Regions from separate parts of the Cobetia sp. 2AS genome, predicted to be linked through region 4. Evidence: predicted binding sites of a transcription regulator. Region 4 holds the regulator's gene; each other region holds the start of a gene.
What was found. Region 4 encodes sigma-54, which starts transcription at its own class of promoters, with help from an activator protein. Its sites were predicted from a motif close to TGGCACNNNNNTTGCTNT; they were not measured.
Positions count from the first base shown of each region.

Region 1 (4,579 bases), 920 kb from region 4:
ACGCGCGTGAGTGGCGAGTGGTCAATTCCGACGGCGCCCACAACATCGCCTGCGGCATCAATGACGACATCAGTGTCGATATCGATGGCCATGCGGGCTACTACTGCGCGGGCATGAACCAGAAGGCCAGCGTCACCATCCACGGCAACACCGGGGTCGGGGTGGCGGAAAACATGATGTCCGGCTGCGTGCGGGTCAAGGGCGATGCTTCCCAGTCCGCGGGCGCGACCGCCCACGGCGGCCTGCTGATCATCGAAGGCAACGCCTCGGCGCGCTGCGGCATCTCGATGAAGGGCGTGGATATCGTCGTCAAGGGCAACATCGGGGCCATGAGTGCCTTCATGGGCCAGGCGGGCCGCATGGTGGTCTGCGGCGACGCCGGTGAAGGTCTCGGCGATTCGCTCTATGAAGCGCGAATCTACGTGAAGGGCACGGTCGCATCGCTGGGCGCGGACTGCATCGCCAAGGACATGCGTGCCGAGCACCTGGAAGAACTGGCGGAGTTGCTGGCGAGTGCCGGAATCGATGAAGACCCGGCCAGCTTCACGCGTTATGGATCTGCGCGTCAGCTCTATCACTTCAAGGTCGACAACGCCTCAGCCTACTGATCAGGATGCTCAACATGACCGACGAGACTCAAACACAGCCCTACAACCCGGCACTGCGGGAATCTGCGACCTTCGGCCGCGATGTCATCCATGAGATCCAACGGGCGGCGGAGACGGGAATCTACGATATCCGTGGCTGGGGCGCCAAGCGCAAGGTGCCGCATTTCGATGACCTGCTGTTCCTCGGCGCCAGCATGTCGCGCTATCCACTGGAAGGCTATCGCGAGAAGTGCGAGACCGAAGTCGTGCTCGGCACGCGCCATGCCAGGAAGCCGGTCGTGATCAGCACGCCGGTGACCATCGCCGGCATGAGCTTCGGTGCCCTGTCCGCTCAGGCCAAGGAAGCGCTGGGGCGTGGTGCCTCGGAAATCGGCACCTCCACCACCACCGGCGATGGCGGCATGACCCCGGAAGAGCGCGGCCAGTCCTCGCGCCTCGTCTATCAGTATCTGCCGTCACGTTATGGCATGAACCCGGACGACCTGCGCAAGGCCGACGCCATTGAAGTCGTGCTCGGCCAGGGCGCCAAGCCCGGCGGTGGCGGTATGCTGCTGGGCCAGAAGATTTCCGAGCGGGTCGCGGGCATGCGTACGCTGCCGCAGGGCATCGACCAGCGCAGCGCCTGTCGCCACCCGGACTGGACCGGCCCGGATGACCTGGCGATCAAGATTGCCGAACTGCGTGAGATCACCGACTGGCAGGTGCCGATCTACGTCAAGATCGGCGCGACCCGCACCTACTACGACGTCAAGCTGGCGGTGAAGGCGGGCGCGGATGTCATCGTGCTGGATGGAATGCAGGGCGGCACCGCCGCCACCCAGGATGTCTTCATCGAACACGTCGGCATCCCGACCATGGCCGCCATCCCCCAGGCCACTCAGGCACTGCAGGAGATGGGCCTGCACCGTGAGGTCCAGCTGATCGTCTCCGGCGGGATTCGCAACGGCGCCGATGTGGCCAAGGCGATCGCGCTGGGTGCCGACGCCGTGGCCATCGGTACCGCCGCCTTGATTGCGCTGGGTGACAACCATCCGCGCTATGCCGATGAGTATCATAAGCTGGGGTCCGCCGCCGGTTTCTATGACGACTTCCAGGATGGCAAGTGTCCGGCCGGTATCTCCACCCAGGACCCGGAGCTGAGCCAGCGACTGGACCCGGTCGCAGCCGGCAAGCGTCTGGCCAACTACCTGCGCGTGCTGACGCTGGAAGCCCAGACCCTGGCACGTGCCTGTGGCAAGTCACACCTGCATCATCTGGAACCGGAAGACCTGGTCGCCCTGAATGTGGAAGCGGCCGCCATGGCACGTGTTCCGTTGGCGGGCACCAACTGGGTGCCGGGACAGGGCGGTTACTGATGGCACGATCTCTCTTGTGAGTGTGCCATTGCGCATGATTGTCATGGCAAAGGTGCAGAGACTTTTGTCAGCAAGCTCGCCGCAATGTTGTCCTGGCAAGCTGTCGCAGTGACAAGAACTCTGCTCCGGTTGATGTAGAAAGATTTGACCTGATTCCATCGAGTCATTAGAGCGCCTCACCCCTTCGGTGAGGCGCTTTCTTTTGTGCTGAGTCCAACCATGGAATCCGGCCGATATCATGCAAGCGAAAGCGCGTCATAATGCTGATGATTGAGATACACATGGTGTCGTGTCGATGGAGGGGTCGTGATTTTCTCAAGGCAGAGTTTTTCCATTCTTTCAGGGTCTTGAAGATATTCAATGAGAAATATGTCAAGCGTAGCAATTGGCTTATGAGGTGAGATTGGGTCAGGGCAATAATGGTGAATGCAAGCCGATATTCATGAGCTTTGTGTTCTGTTTTGGTGCGTGAATACCTTCATTGATTGTTCATATGTGAAGTGGGGATTTCAGACGATTTTGCCGAGCATGTGGGGCAATGATTTTGCCGTCAATGGCACGAAATATGCTCAAGAAATGGAGTGGTAGTCGGATGCACGTCATCGTCAAGACGGCGGCATTACAACAAGGACAATTTCTCAGAGCAGGGTCGTGTCATGAAAAGCCCGCAATCATCCTCTGTCACTGCCGGGATTCGAAGTCGGCAACACTATCCACGCATCGAGGCGCTGCCCGATGCCCAACGCTATCTGGTGGCGTGCCAGTCTCCCGAGAGCCTGCCAGGCACTGGTGAGGCGGCGGGCAACGCCCGTCAGCAGCTGCAGATGCATTGTCAGCTGATCAGTACGCTGCTCGATCAGCTCGGCTGCCACGAGGTGGGAGGCGCCGTGCAATCCGCCCCGGCAACAGAGGCGTTGCCCACGGGGCCCGCCGACAACGCCCGCCTGCATCGCTGGTATGACGTCGATGACCGCCCGAAGGCCTGCGACGCACTGGTCGGCGCCATCAGCGAGATCGGTGTCGCGGGGTGTCTGGTCATCATCGGCAGTGAGCATTTCGTGTGGCAGGTCGCCAATCTGGCTCAGCAGCAGGGGCTGCTGCTGGATGACATGGTGATGTTGCCGGTCGCTGCCCTGGGGCGGCATGTGTTCTGCGTGCACTGTCAGCAGGTCAGTGAGCATGTCATCCACTCGCCGGCAGCCTGTGATGGCTGCGGTTTGATGCTGGAAGTGCGTGATCATTTTTCCAAGCGTCTCGGCGCCTACATGGGCGTGCGAATCGATGCGGAAGCCCCGGGAGAGATTCCCCCACAGGAGGAGGTGGCACCATGTCTCGCTTCATGAAGGCGCGGGTCACCGCGGTCGATCAGCTCAGCAGCAGCGTGCGCCGTCTCACTCTGGTGCCTGCCGATGAGGCTTCCCCCTTCACGCCGTTCTCGCCGGGCAGTCATGTGGTGCTGGGCATTCCGGGAGAGGGGCGGGTGTGTCGCAACGCCTACTCATTGATCAGCCCGCCGGATGATCCCTCGCATTACTGCATCGCGGTGCGTCGTCAGCCGGTCTCGCGTGGTGGCTCCGAAGCCATCCATTCCCGCGTGCAGGTCGGCGACGAGCTGGAACTCAGCCCGCCGGCCAACCTGTTTCTGCCGCACTGGCAGGCGCGCCATCACCTGATGCTGGCAGGCGGCATCGGCATCACGCCGTTTCTCTCCTACCTGCCGGAGCTTGAGCGGCGTGGCGCCAGCTGGGAGCTGCACCTGCGCAGCCAGGACCTCGACGTCGCCCGCTTCCCGGAGGCCGCGCCCTATCTGGCGAGTGGCAACATCACCCAGCATCGCCTCGAACGCCCGAATCTGAAGGCCTTGCTGGCGCGTCAGCCCGCCGGCACGCACGTCTATCTCTGCGGCCCGCAGGCCATGATCGATGCCGTGAAGGAAGCGGCACGCGAGCTGCACTGGAGTCTCGCGCGCATCCACCACGAGGTCTTTGCCGCCCCGGAACCGGGGACTCCCTTCACGGCCGTGGCGCGCACCAGCGGCGTCGAAGTGGCGGTCGGCGCCCAGGAGTCGATGCTGGAAGCGCTGGAGCGCAGCGGTGTCGAGGTGACGAGCCTGTGTCGTGGCGGCGTCTGCGGGCAGTGTCGGGTCGACATGCTGGAGGGGGAGGCGGAGCACCGTGACGCCTTCCTCGATGAACAGGAGCGGGCCAGTCAGCGCTGCGTGATGCCCTGCGTTTCCCGGGCACGCAGCCAGCGGCTGGTGCTGGATCTCTGAATACGTCTTTCGCGAGATGGACCCCCAAGGAGCAGGAACATGCAATTTTCCCCGCGAGATGACCAGGCGTTCCATGGTCTGTTCACCTTCAAGAATTCCGATCACGCCATCCAGCGTTTTCCCTTCCCGTTCCCGGAAGATGAGTACCGTTACTCGGTCAATATCGAGCCGCATACCTTGCCCGGCAAGCCGGGTTCCATCACCGAGCACATGCTGGATATCGATGAGCACTATCTGAGCGAGATCGCCGAGCGTGAGCGGGTGCTGGCCAAGGACCCCAGGCGCTGCCTGGTGATGCCGCACATGCAGCCGGCCGCCTGGGACTTCCTGGAATTCGTGATGAC
Region 1 is NZ_JARWKQ010000001.1:1,049,774-1,054,352, forward strand. Features, by position in the region: gene QD356_RS04440 (protein glxC) at 1-608, shown strand, start outside; gene QD356_RS04445 (FMN-binding glutamate synthase family protein) at 623-1,963, shown strand; gene QD356_RS04450 (dimethylamine monooxygenase subunit DmmA family protein) at 2,620-3,306, shown strand; gene QD356_RS04455 (PDR/VanB family oxidoreductase) at 3,291-4,235, shown strand; gene QD356_RS04460 (DUF3445 domain-containing protein) at 4,275-4,579, shown strand, end outside.
Region 1: the regulator sigma-54 is predicted to act here: its motif matches at 2,518-2,535, upstream of QD356_RS04450 (dimethylamine monooxygenase subunit DmmA family protein).

Region 2 (4,579 bases), on a different contig from region 4:
CAGCATGGCCGTCTGCTGGGTCTCGAGCGCCAGGCGTAGCTTGCGCAGGTGGCGGTCGTAGCCGCCGTTCTGGAGGTAGTCGGCCAGGGCTACCTGGGCAGGCAGCGATGGCGAGATGGTCGTCATCAACTTGAGGCGCGAAATCTCCCGGGTATGCCGCCCAGCGGATATCCAGCCCACCCGATAGCCCGGCGCCAGGCACTTGGAGAACGACCCGCAGTGCATCACCAGACCCTCGACATCCAGCGCCTTGACGGGTTGCGGGGGCGACACCTCGGCACGTTGATCGAAATACAGTTCCGCGTAGACATCATCCTCCAGCATCGGTAGCTGATGACGGCAGAGCAGCGCATACAGTTCGGCCTTGCGTGCATCGCTCAGGCTGGCCCCCAGCGGATTCTGCAGATGACTCATGAACCAGCAGGCCTTGATGGGCAGCGTCTCCAGACGATTCTCGAGTACCACGAGATCAATCCCGTCGCGTGGGTGTACCGGAATTTCCACCGCGCGCAGCTTGAGCCGCTCAAGCACCTGAAGCGTGGCATAGAAGGCCGGCGCCTCGATGGCGACAAGGTCCCCGGGCTGGGTGACACATTGCAGGCCAAGATTGAGCGCCTCCATGGCGCCATTGGTGATCACCAGCTCCTCCGTCGGCAGCTGCATGCCGTTGACCATGTAGCGCTGAGCGATCTGTCGGCACAGGTCAGGATGGCCTGTGGTCATGTCGGAGATCACGGCATGCGATGACAGTTGGCGCAGCCCACGCGTCATACTGGTCGCAAGCCGCGCGAGGGGGAAGAGCTCCGGGCTCGGGAAGGCAGAGCCGAAGGGGACGGTATCGTTGTCGCGCAGTGAGCCCAGCACCGAGAACACCAGTTCACTGACGGCGACATCGGAAGGGGCTTGCTGCTGCAGGGCGGCATGCGGCTCATCGAGTATCCGCGAGGCATTGTCACGCACGAAATACCCTGAGCGCGGCCGCGCACTGATCAGGCCCTGATTCTCCAGCAGGTAATATGCCTGGAAGACGGTGGAGGGGCTGATGCCATGCGCCTTGCTGGCCTGACGCACCGACGGCACGCGCTCACCCGGTGCGAGAATGCCGGTACGAATCAGGTTGGAGATCTCGGCGGCAAAGCGTTCATAACGCTTCATGGGGGATTTCCTGACGGGGAGAGAGAAAGAGAGAGGGCAAGGATACCGCAGTGTTGATAGACAGTGACGTTTGGGCGTCGTAGTGGATGCACCAATCTCACCAGCTTCCATCGCTTACGTTCGGCCTGATGGGAGGCCCTGTCGGCGGCGAGCGCCACGCCCTGCACCACGCACAGGGCCACGCCCAGTGCTCTTCTCACCCATCTGGTGCAAGGCAAGGCGAGGGCTTGTGAGAAGCGCATCATACTGGTGCAGCGCTGCGCTTGAGCAGTGTCGCTGTGCTTCGCTCGCTCTCATCATGTCTCGCGTTTCTCTTCATCCTTTCTCGGTCTTTCCACTGTTTTTGCCCAGACTTTCTCCCTGTCTTTCTGCCCGTCTCTCTCCCTGTCTCTCTTCTATCTCGCCGCTGTCGCTTTCTTGTCTGGCCGCTGACCGGCGGCGTCAGTGTGCGGCTGGCACATCGATTGCACTACCTCAGTCGGGACAACAAGTACAACAAGTACAACAAGACACGAGGGAATGTCGTGAACAAGAAAATCGCTGCCGCAATGCTATCCGCCTGTGTCGGTTTCTCGCTGGCCAATGTCGCTCAGGCAGAAGAGGGGCCGATCAAGGTCGGCATCCTGCATTCACTGTCCGGCACCATGGCGATCAGTGAATCGACACTGAAAGACACCATGTTGATGCTGATCGAGAAGCAGAACGAGCAGGGCGGGCTGCTGGGACGCAAGCTGGAGCCTGTCGTGGTCGATCCGGCCTCCAACTGGCCGCTGTTCGCCGAGAAGGCGCGTGAGCTGCTGGCGCAGGACAAGGTCGACGTGATCTTCGGCAACTGGACGTCCGTCTCGCGCAAGTCAGTGCTGCCGGTGGTCGAGGAGCTCAACGGCCTGCTGTTCTACCCGGTGCAGTATGAGGGCGAGGAGTCCTCGGAGAATGTCTTCTACACCGGGGCGGCGCCCAATCAGCAGGCGATTCCGGCAGTGGATTACCTGATGAACGACGTGGGCGTGGAGCGCTGGGTGCTGGCGGGCACGGATTATGTCTATCCGCGTACCACCAACAAGATCCTGGCCGCCTACCTCAAGTCGAAGGGCGTGGCGGACGCGGATGTGATGGTCAATTACACCCCCTTCGGCCATTCCAACTGGCAGTCCATCGTCTCGGACATCAAGTCCTTCGGCAGTGCCGGCAAGAAGACGGCCGTGGTGTCCACCATCAATGGCGATGCCAACGTGCCGTTCTACCGTGAGCTGGCCAACCAGGGCATCAATGCCGAAGACATCCCGGTGGTGGCCTTCTCGGTGGGCGAGCAGGAACTCTCGGGCATCGATACCGCGCCGCTGGTTGGCCACCTGGCCGCCTGGAACTACTTCATGAGCGTGGACAGCGACACCAACTACGACTTCATCGATGAGTGGATCGATTACACCGGCAAGGAAGATGCGGTCACCAACGACCCGATGGAAGCCCACTACATCGGCTTCAACATGTGGATGGAAGCCGCGCGCAAGGCCGGCAGCGTCGAGGTCGATGCGGTCAAGGACGCCATCATCGGTGTCTCGGTGCCCAATCTGACCGGCGGCTACGCCACCATGATGCCCAACCATCACATCACCAAGCCGGTGCTGATCGGCGAGATCCAGGACAACGGCCAGTTCTCCGTCGTCTGGCAGACCCCGTCCACCGTGGCAGGCGATGCCTGGTCTGACTATCTGGAAGGTTCCAAGGACCTGATCAGTGACTGGCGCAAGCCGATGGAATGCGGCAACTACAATGTCGTGACCCATTCCTGTGGGGCTCAACAGAGCGTGGCGGCGCAATGATGCGTAGCACGTTCTGAGAGCGAGGCGGCGTGCAGGTGAGCCTGCATGCCGCCTCGTTGAGTGTCAGCTTCGAGGCCGCGATGCCCTCGGAGACTGATGACGCCTTTGCGCGTTCACCATGGATGGCCTTCTTGATGTCTATCTCCGTTGCAACGATGTTCCGCGGGTGCTGGCAGTGGATGCTGCTGGTCTGTCTTCTGTCATTCCCCCTGTTTGCCGCTGCCCAGTCCGAGTCCGCGACTGGCCAGTCTGCGCGCCTGTCCGATGGCGCTGCTCAATCCCTGTTGACTCGGCTTGCCGAGGCACGCAACCCGGCCAAGCCGGCCGTGATCGATGAGATCGCGATGAGCGGCGATGCACGTGCACGTGGCTGGCTGGAAGCCTTTTCTGCCAGCAAGCTGGCTCGTCTCAAGGACGCCGAGCGCTTCTTGATCATCGACAACAATCGCGGCCGCGAATGGGCCGTCTCCGACGCCCTGTCGGGAGAATCGGCGGGCAAGGTCTCGCGCCGCGACCTCAAGGCACTGCGCAGCAACAACTCGCTGCGTGGGCATATCGATGGCGTGCTGTCGATGATCGACCTGTCTTCTCCGGATGCCGAGGTCAGACTCGCGGCGGCGCGCGGCCTGCGCGGCAGTGTCGATGAGGCCATGGCCGAGCGGCTGCCGAGCCTGATCGAGCAGGAAGGCGATGACGCTATCCGCGCCACGCTCAAGGAAGCGCTCGCTATCCAGCAGCTGGAAGCCACTGGCGACCCCGCAGCGCTGGACACACTGTCCGGCAGCCTGAACGCCGCCGCGATCGCCGCCATCAATGGCGCCGCGGCGAGTGATGATCCGCAGCTGGCCCAGGCCGCCAAGGTGGCGCTGGCCGGTATCGAGCAGAAGCTTCAGCTCAACAGCGGGCTCGAGACACTCTATTTCGGCCTCTCGCTGGGCTCGGTACTGGTGCTGGCCGCCATCGGGCTTGCCATCACCTTCGGTGTCATGGGCGTGATCAACATGGCGCATGGCGAACTGATCATGCTGGGCGCCTACACCACCTGGGGCATGCAGCAGCTGCTGCCCGGGCAGCCGGGTCTGGCGCTGCTGCTGTCGATTCCGGCGGGCTTTCTGGTTGCGGCGGCGGTGGGTGTGATCATCGAGCGCAGCGTCATCCAGCACCTCAAGGGGCGTCCGCTGGAGACCCTGCTGGCCACCTTCGGCATCAGCCTGATCCTGCAGCAGCTGGTGCGTACCACCATCTCGCCCTTGAATCGCATCGTGGTCACGCCGGAGTGGATGAGTGGCTCGCTGATGATCAACGAGGCGCTGTCACTGACGCTCAATCGCCTCTACATCATCGGCTTCGCACTGTTCGTGTTCGCCGGTCTGATGCTGATCATGCGCCGTACCCGTCTCGGCCTTGAAGTACGTGCGGTGACCCAGAACCGTGCCATGGCGCGCTCGATGGGCATCAAGGCGACCCGTGTCGACATCATGACCTTCGCGCTGGGCTCCGGCGTGGCCGGCCTGGCTGGTGTCGCGCTCTCCCAGATCACCAACGTCGGGCCGAACCTGGGCCAGAATTACATCATCGATTCCTTCATGGTCGTGGTATTC
Region 2 is NZ_JARWKQ010000002.1:632,196-636,774, reverse strand. Features, by position in the region: gene QD356_RS07785 (PLP-dependent aminotransferase family protein) at 1-1,155, opposite strand, end outside; gene urtA (urea ABC transporter substrate-binding protein) at 1,704-2,978, shown strand; gene urtB (urea ABC transporter permease subunit UrtB) at 3,113-4,579, shown strand, end outside.
Region 2: the regulator sigma-54 is predicted to act here: its motif matches at 1,609-1,626, upstream of urtA (urea ABC transporter substrate-binding protein).

Region 3 (4,579 bases), on a different contig from region 4:
CTCAAGCCGGACAGCGAAGGCAACCGTGTACCGGTGATCCTGTTCACCAAGAATGGTGGCCAGTGGCTCGAGCACATCGCTGCCACCGGCTGTGATGCCGTCGGCCTCGACTGGACCACCGAGATGTCCAATGCGCGTGAGCGTGTCGGCCACCGGGTGGCCCTGCAGGGCAACCTGGACCCGAATGCGCTGTTCGGTACGCCGGCCGCCATTCGTGCCGAAGTCGGGCGTATCCTCGATAGCTACGGCCAGGGCCCGGGCCACATCTTCAACCTGGGGCACGGCATCAGCCAGTTCACCGACCCGGGTAACGTCAATGCCCTGATGGACGCGCTGCACGAGCTGAGCCCGGCCTACCATCAGGATGACGCCGCCAATGCGACACCGGTCGCCCGCGGCTGATGGGAGAGCCCGTCATGGCCTTCTCTGCTGCCACCCCTGTTGCTGCCTATAGAAGGTGGCAAGCAGCAGGGCAGCAAGCAGAAGGGCGCCGGCCAGCGGGGGTGTCAGCATGACGCCGGTCGAGCAGCGTCTCATCCCGCGCCGCGGCTGGGCATTCGTGGCGCTGCTGTGCCTGTTGCTGATCCTGTTCGGCACGCTCTCCCCGGGCGTGCCGCATCCGGAGCAGACCTTCCCCTGGGACAAGCTGCAGCATTTCTCCGCCTTCGCGTTGCTGGCGCTGACCACACGGCTGGCGGGCTTGACCAGCTTGATCATCCTGCCGGCACTGCTGCTGCTGGGCGTCGCCATCGAATGTCTGCAGCTGGCGATTCCCTATCGCGGCGCTGAGGTGCTGGATGCACTGGCGGACCTCGCCGGCATCCTCATCGGGCTGGGAGTGTTTCAGTGCGCCAGGCTGATTCTGCATCTGGTCCGCCTCGGGCCGGCCTCTCGCTGAGCCTCTCCTCCGGGCCGCGTGTCATCGATACGCGGCCTGTCTGAAATTGTCATGCATCAACACTTTCCACTCCGGCCGTCTTTGGCTATGGTGCAGCGCCTGCGCCATGTTGGCGCTTGCCCGGCATGTCGCGTATCACGACATCACGCCGCATGGTCTTCATGCGGGCCGTGAACTGCCGGCCTGACGCTGGCGCAGTGCTGATTGGCGCAATTTCCGATGGCCATCGTGCCGTCTCTATCCATACCTTGATATCCCGTCTGTGATATCCAATGCGAGGGTCCCCCATGACCGAACGTCTCGATGGCTCCTGGTTTACTGAAATCTTCGATCGCCACGGCAGCGCCTTCTCGCTCAAGGTCAGCCACAAGCTGCATGACGAGCAGACCCCTTATCAGCACCTCGAAGTCTATGCCACCGAGACCTACGGCAACCTGATGGTGCTGGACGGCTGCGTGATGCTGACTGACCGTGACAACTTCCTCTATCACGAGATGATGTCGCATCCGGCGCTGTTCGCTCATGCAGACCCCAAGCGTGTCGTCATCATCGGCGGTGGCGATTGCGGCACCCTGCGTGAGGTGCTCAAGCACCCGGGCGTGGAGAAGGTCACCCAGATCGATATCGATCCGGCGGTCACGCGTGCCTCCGAGCAATTCTTCCCGGCGCTGGTCGAGTCCAATGACGACCCGCGCGCCGAGCTGCTGTTCGAGGATGGCGTCAAGTGGGTCGACAACTGCCCGGACGAGAGCATCGATGTGCTGATCGTCGATTCCACCGACCCGGTCGGCCCGGCGGAAGGTCTGTTCAAGACTGACTTCCTCAAGCGCTGCCATCGTATCCTCAAGCAGGGCGGCCTGATGGTGCAGCAGAGCGAGTCCCCGCTCTATCACACCGATTCCATCATCAAGGACCTGCGCAACGACATGGGCGAAGCGGGCTTTGATAGCGTCGCGACCCTGCCGTTCCCGCAGCCGGTGTATCCGTCCGGCTGGTGGAGCTGCACTCTGGCGGGCAAGGGCTGTGACGTGAAGTCCTTCCGCGAGGAAGATGCCGCTGCCGCCACCTTCGCGCGTGACTTCTATACCGTCGAAGGCCATCGCGCCGCCCTGGTGCTGCCGCCCTTCATGCAGCGCCTGCTGGAGAAGTGATCTGCATGCACCTTGCGGTGGCAGGGAAGCCCCATCAGGCACGAAAACGTGCCTGATGGGATGAACAAGCGTTGAGTCAGTAAGACCGAGACATTGGTCGCAATCTGCCACTCGCGCCACATCGCTGCACCGCCAACGGCCGTTTCGCAATGAAACGGCCGTTTTTATTTTGCACCGATATGAGGCGAACTGGTCTCGCCATGAGCCTAACTGCGCGGCAATCGCGCGGAATGATCCGCCGCCCCACCCCGAGGCTTTGGCCTATATCACTGGGTTTTAGCGCTTTTTTCAGCGTTGAACGCAGCGGATCACGCGATAGGCGGAAATTGGAACGCGGCTTGCTATTGTCGGTAGGTGCCATGCAATGCATTGCACCACTTCTGACTCGAGGCTGATCGAGCGGACTCCAGACTTTCGCGAGGGAATCACGATGCATAACAACAAGAAGCCACTGCTGATCGCTAGCGCCGCTGTCCTGGCCGCCTCCATGGCGACAGGCGCCAGTGCCGCGACCCTGGATAGCGTCAAGGAAAAGGGCTTTGTCCAGTGTGGCGTCAGCACCGGCTTGCCGGGCTTCTCGGCACCGGATGACGCCGGTAACTGGCAGGGCCTCGATGTCGACGTCTGCCGCGGCGTCGCGGCAGCCGTGCTGGGCGATGCCAGCAAGGTGCGCTATGTACCGCTGACGGCCAAGGAGCGTTTCACCGCGCTGCAGTCCGGCGAGATTGATGTCCTGTCCCGCAACACCACCTGGACGGCGACCCGTGACACCTCACTGGGCCTCAACTTCGCTGGCGTGAACTATTACGACGGCCAGGGCTTCATGGTCAGCAAGGACCTGGGCGTCTCCAGTGCCAAGGAGCTGGACGGGGCAGCCGTCTGCATCCAGTCCGGCACCACCACCGAGCTCAACCTGGCGGACTATTTCCGCCTGAACGACATGTCCTTCGAGCCGGTCGTCTTCGATACCTCCGACCAGACCGTCAAGGGCTTCGAGGCCGGTCGTTGTGACGTCCTGACCTCCGACCAATCCCAGCTCTACGCACTGCGTATCAAGCTCTCCGATCCGGCGTCCGCGATGGTGCTGCCGGAAGTCATCTCCAAGGAACCGCTGGGCCCCGTCGTCCGTCAGGGTGATGACCAGTGGTTCAACATCGTCAAATGGACCCTGTTCGCCCAGATCAACGCCGAAGAGATGGGGCTGAGCTCCGACAACATCGAAGAGAAGAAGTCGGACACCAACCCGAACGTCGCGCGCCTGGTCGGTGCCGATGGCAACTACGGGGAAGCCATGGGGTTGCCGGCTGACTGGGCCTACCAGGTCATCAAGCAGGTCGGTAACTACGGCCAGATGTTCGAGCGCAACGTCGGTACCGGCTCCGCACTGGGTATCGAGCGCGGCTTGAACGCACTGTGGACCGATGGCGGCGTCCAGTACGCCCCGCCGGTTCGCTGATGCGCGGGCTCGCCCTGTACTGCGGGTGGGCCTTGCCCCTCATGACAGGCTGAGCAAGGACGCTGGCCAGGGGAAGTGAGCGTCTTGCTCCACTTCCTCTGGCCAGCGTCATGTGGGCCCCGGTTAATGAGGCCCAGCCTGTTCCTCGTGACCCATTCATCGTGTGCCGAGAGATAACTGATCTGCCGTTCGATAGGACGGCAGGCGGAAGTCGCATAGCTTTCCGGCGGAGATTGCCTGTATGACACAACCTGCTTCTCGCCCGCCGGCCACGGTCAAGCCGCCATTCTGGCGTGACCCGGCCAAGCGGGCACTGATCTTCCAGCTATTGATGCTGGCAGGCGTGTTCGGTGTGTTGGCGATCATCGTCAGCAATACCCTGACCAACCTCGAAAGCCGTGGCATCACCACCGGCTTTGCCTTTCTGGACAACACCGCAGGCTTTGGCATCCTGCAGAGCCTGATCGACTATTCCGAGCAATCCACCTATGGCGATACCTTCATCGTCGGCCTGCTCAATACCTTGTTGATATCCGCACTGGGTGTCATTGCCGCGACCGTGATCGGCTTCGTCATGGGGGTCGCGCGTCTGTCCCCCAACTGGCTGATCTCACGGCTGGCGGCGGTCTATATCGAAGTCTTCCGCAACATCCCGCTGCTGCTGCAGATCTTCTTCTGGTATTTCGCCGTCCTGAGAACCCTGCCGAGTCCGCGTGGCTCGCTGTCGCTGGGCGAGGCGTTCTTCCTCAATGTGCGCGGTCTGTTCGTGCCGGCCCCCATCACCTCCAGCGGTTTCTCGGTGGTGATTGCCGTGTTCGTGCTGGCCGTCGTCGCCAGCGGCATCTTCAGCTACTGGAACCGTCAGCGTCAGGCACGTACCGGTCAGCGCCTGCCGGCGGGCTGGATCTCGCTCGGCCTGATCATCGTGGCGCCGCTGCTGGCCTACTTCGCGATGGGCATGCCGCTGAGCTGGGAGCTGCCGGAGCTCAAGGGCTTCAACTTCCGTGGCGGCATCACGGTCGTCCCCGAGTTCCTCGCCCTGTGGGTCGCGCTGTCGGTCTATACCGCAGCCTT
Region 3 is NZ_JARWKQ010000005.1:218,484-223,062, forward strand. Features, by position in the region: gene hemE (uroporphyrinogen decarboxylase) at 1-402, shown strand, start outside; gene QD356_RS14250 (VanZ family protein) at 512-898, shown strand; gene speE (polyamine aminopropyltransferase) at 1,186-2,049, shown strand; gene QD356_RS14260 (amino acid ABC transporter substrate-binding protein) at 2,480-3,505, shown strand; gene QD356_RS14265 (amino acid ABC transporter permease) at 3,747-4,579, shown strand, end outside.
Region 3: the regulator sigma-54 is predicted to act here: its motif matches at 2,377-2,394, upstream of QD356_RS14260 (amino acid ABC transporter substrate-binding protein).

Region 4 (4,579 bases):
TGGCGCTGATCGAGCAGCGCAACAGCCTGGAATCGACCGTCAACGTCGAGGTCGACAGCAGTGAGCCGGATTACTATCTCGACGGGGCAGACATGACACGCTTCGATGGGCGCGGCGTGGCGATCCAGTCCATGACCTCGCCGCATATCGAGCACACGCCAGGCGATGACGTGACCCGGGCGCAGACCCCGAAGATTCGCACCAACGACAGTGAAGACCGCCGCTGGTATGCCACGGGTGACAGTGGCGTGTTGAGTGCCGGCGGCGACACCTTCACCCTCGAGGGCAATGCCAGACTGCGCCAGCCCGATGACCGCTGGACCCTCGATACCGATGTCCTGCACTACAGCCGTGACCAGAATCGCGCTTGGAGTGACGTGCCGGTCGTGATCACCCAGAATGGCCAGCATGTCGAAAGCGACAGCTTCAGCGCCGACCTCTCACAGGATTCCGCCGTGCTGCAGGGCCGTGTTCGCAGCGTCCTGCAACCCGGCACAGGCCAGAGCGAGGCCAGCAAGGAAGCCGAGCGCATCGACTCGGCCACCGACAGCACCACCTCCGATGATGGGCGCGTCAACAGCACCTTCGAGGCAGCGCCTGCCAGCGGTGAATGAACCCGCCGGGCTGGCCGTCACGCCATGACCCGCGCCGCAACACCTTCTTCTCTGCCGCTCGATGGCATCATTGCTCGGGCGGCGACCCCGTCATGCCAAGGAGCCACCATGACTTCCACGACTCGCAAGCCCTTGACGGCCTGTCGCCAGACCCTCAACAGCGGTGTCATGGCGCTCTGCCTGGCACTGGGTATGTCCACCTTCGCCCCGGCCGCCATGGCGCTGGACAGCGATGCCAGCCAGCCGATCAACATCGCCGCGGACGCCCTGTCGCTCGATGACAAGGCCGGCACCGCCACCTACACCGGCCAGGTGGAAATGCGCCAGGGCAGCATGAAACTCGATGCCAGCCGCGTCGATATCAGTCGCGCCGGCAGCGGCGAGATCTCGCTGGTCAAGGCCACCGGCAAGCGTGCCTACCTGGAACAGCAACCCGCACCCGACGAGAAGCTGGTCAAGGGCTGGGCCGACACCATCCGCTACCATGCGCTGGAGCGCCGCGTGGAGCTGGTCGGCAATGCGCGTCTCGAGAAAGGCGATGACACCTTCGAAGGCGGCTACGTGGAGTACTTCCTCGACAAGCGCCAGGTGAACGCCAACAACAGCAAGACGGCACAGCAGACCGAAGGCGGTCGCGTGCACATGACCCTGACGCCGCGCGGCACCAATGCCAGCAAGGAAAACTGAGTCATGACTGCTGCTACTCCGCGTACGCTGAGCGCTCGCCATCTGGCCAAGGCCTACAAGGGCCGCAAGGTGGTCAAGGACATCTCGCTGGAGATCCGCCAAGGCGACATCGTCGGCCTGCTGGGCCCCAACGGCGCCGGCAAGACGACCTCGTTCTACATGATCGTCGGACTGGTGCGCGCCGATGCCGGCAACGTCTCCATCGATGACAAGGACCTCTCCGCTGCCGCCATGCATCAGCGTGCACGCGCCGGCATCGGCTATCTGCCGCAGGAAGCGTCGATCTTCCGCAAGCTGTCGGTGGCCGACAACATCATGGCGATTCTGGAGACCCGCAAGGACCTGGATCGCAATGGCCGCAAGGCACGCCTTGAAGAGTTGCTCGAGGAATTCAGCATCACGCACATCCGCGCCAGCGCCGGTATGAGCCTGTCCGGTGGTGAGCGTCGACGGGTCGAGATCGCCCGGGCGCTTGCCACCGAGCCGGACTTCGTACTGCTCGATGAGCCCTTTGCCGGCGTCGACCCCATCTCGGTGGGCGAGATCAAGAGCATCGTGCGCCAACTGCGCGATCGTGGCATCGGTGTGCTGATCACCGACCACAACGTGCGCGAGACACTCGATATCTGTGACACCGCCTATATCGTCGGCGATGGCCAGATCATCGCCCACGGTGACGCGGACTCCATCCTGGCCAACCAGCAGGTGCGCGACGTCTACCTGGGTCACGAGTTCACGCTCTAGGGTCAGCGGCTGCGCTGAGTCCTCGCGAGGCAAAAGCTTCAAAAGCCGCTGCGTGATTTTATCGCGTAGCGGCTTTTTCATGTCTGACATCAGACGCATGCATGACGTCCATACCACCTTGGTGGAAACATGGCATGCAAGTTGCTTGAATATTCACGACAACCACTTGTCAGTGCCCCGAGTCACGGTATAGCGTAGTAAGCACGTTCCTTTGCCGTGAATTGACTGACTCCATGAAACCCACCCTGCAACTCCGCCTCGGCACCTCGCTGACCATGACGCCGCAGCTCCAGCAAGCGATCCAGCTGCTGCAGCTGTCGACGCTCGACCTGCGTCAGGAGATTCAGCAAGCCCTCGAGTCCAACCCCATGTTGGAGCTCGACGAGGACTACGAGTCGCTGGATGTCGTCGAGACACAGGATTCGAGCGAGATCTCCACTGCCGACTCCTCGAGCGAGATTCCCGAGGAATACCCCCTCGACAGTGACTGGTCGGACCTCTACCAGGACCACGCCGGTAGCCTGACCAGCTCCGGCAGTGGCAGCGGGAGCGAGGAAGGGCCGGACTTCGATCGCAATACCAGCGTCGAGAGCCTGCAGGACCACCTGCGCTGGCAGCTGGCGATGACCGACCTCGATGGCCGTGAACGCCAGATGGCGGAGAGCCTGATCGATGCCGTCGACGGTGCCGGCTATCTGAGCCTGTCTCTCGATGAGCTGGTCGATGGCCTGCGTGGCCAGGGCCTGCCCGGCCTCAAGGCCTCCGAGCTCGAGCAGGTATTGCTGCGTCTGCAGCAGTTCGACCCGACCGGCGTCTTTGCCCGTGATCTGCGCGAATGCCTGCTGCTGCAACTGGCGCTGCTGCCGGATGATCTGCCGCTGCTGGCGCAGGCGCGCCGCCTGGTACGCCAATTCCTCGAGGCACTGGGCAACGATGATCGCAAGCTGCTCAAGCGGCGCCTGAGCCTTGACGATGACGAGCTGGACCACGTCATCCGCCTGGTGCGCGCGCTCGATCCGCGTCCGGCATCCGCCTGGGGCGAGCCCGCCAGCGATTACGTGATCCCTGATCTGCTGGTGCGCCATACCCGGCATGGCTGGCAGGTCGAGCTCAACCCGGAAGCGCTGCCCAAGCTGCGCATCCAGCCGGAATACGCCGCACTGATCAAGCGTGCCGACAAGTCCGCCGACAACACCTTTCTCAAGGACAACCTGCAGGAAGCGCGCTGGCTGATGAAGAGCCTGTCATCACGCAATGACACCCTGCTCAAGGTCGGCCGCGAGATCATGGCACGCCAGATCGACTTCCTCGAGCAAGGCGAGGAAGGCATGAAGCCGCTGATTCTGGCCAACATCGCCGAAGTGGTCGAGATGCACGAATCGACCATCTCGCGGGTCACGACCCAGAAGTACATCCACACCCCGCGCGGCGTCTTCGAGCTCAAGTTCTTCTTCTCGAGCCAGGTCGGTGGCAGCGGCAATGGCGACGCTCACTCAAGCACCGCCATTCGTGCCCGCATCCGCAAGCTGATCGCGGAAGAGCCGGCCCGCAAGCCTCTCTCCGACTCGCGGCTGGTCGATCTGCTCGCCAGCGATGGCATCGAGGTCGCACGTCGTACCGTGGCCAAGTATCGCGAAGCGATGGGCATCCCCTCCTCCAGCGAGCGCAAGCGTCTGGCCTGACCCGTCACCTGCGGCTGCCATGCCCTGCTTTCACCTCCACAATGGCAGCCGCCGCCAACCTCAAGCGCTGGATTTTCCGCTCATCAGCCTCTGACTTCGCGGGCAGCGGTACGCCTGTCGCGTTCCCTGTCATCCCGGCAACCGCTCGCCAATTGCCCGTCATGGCACATGACGGCGCGCAGGATGACGGTAAAAAACCGCCGTTACGGCAGCGTCATTCACCGTCAATCGCATGTTTTTAAAGTCACTTTTGCGCGTATTGCACCTGGATGACACCCGGTGAACCTCCCGGAACGCCGCTTGCTCCACGCAATCGGAGCGCCTGAAAGGTGACGTACATGCAGGGATTGGCGACGAAAACCCGCCTTCTTGCGCGTCTTTCACGCACCACCCACCAGACGTGCCCTTGAAGTCCACTCCGATACCCCTCACTGAGTTGAAGACAAGCACTGAGCCACGATGCAGCGCAGCGTTGATCTTTGCGCAAAGCTTGGGCATTGTCGGTACAGACGCTCACGACATCTGACGCCACTGGCAAGGGTGCGAAAACATCGCCAGACGGTGGCCGTCAAGCCTGTTGCAGAGCGTCCGATCAGGGTTTGCTCGTAGTCAAAAAGGGTTACAATTGAATGGCAACCCGCTGGATAAAGGAGCGTGTCCATGCAAGTGAATATCACCGGGCATCATGTGGAACTTACCGATCCTCTCCGCGATTACGTCAACGAGAAGCTCGCTCGCCTCGAACGGCATTACGACAACATCACCAATGTTCAGGTGACTCTGTCGATCGAGAAGGAGCGCCAGCAGGCTGCCTGCACCTTGCATGCGGCAGGCGCTGACCTCCACGCCCTG
Region 4 is NZ_JARWKQ010000001.1:129,721-134,299, reverse strand. Features, by position in the region: gene lptC (LPS export ABC transporter periplasmic protein LptC) at 1-614, shown strand, start outside; gene lptA (lipopolysaccharide transport periplasmic protein LptA) at 723-1,301, shown strand; gene lptB (LPS export ABC transporter ATP-binding protein) at 1,305-2,045, shown strand; gene QD356_RS00565 (RNA polymerase factor sigma-54) at 2,279-3,727, shown strand; gene raiA (ribosome-associated translation inhibitor RaiA) at 4,388-4,579, shown strand, end outside.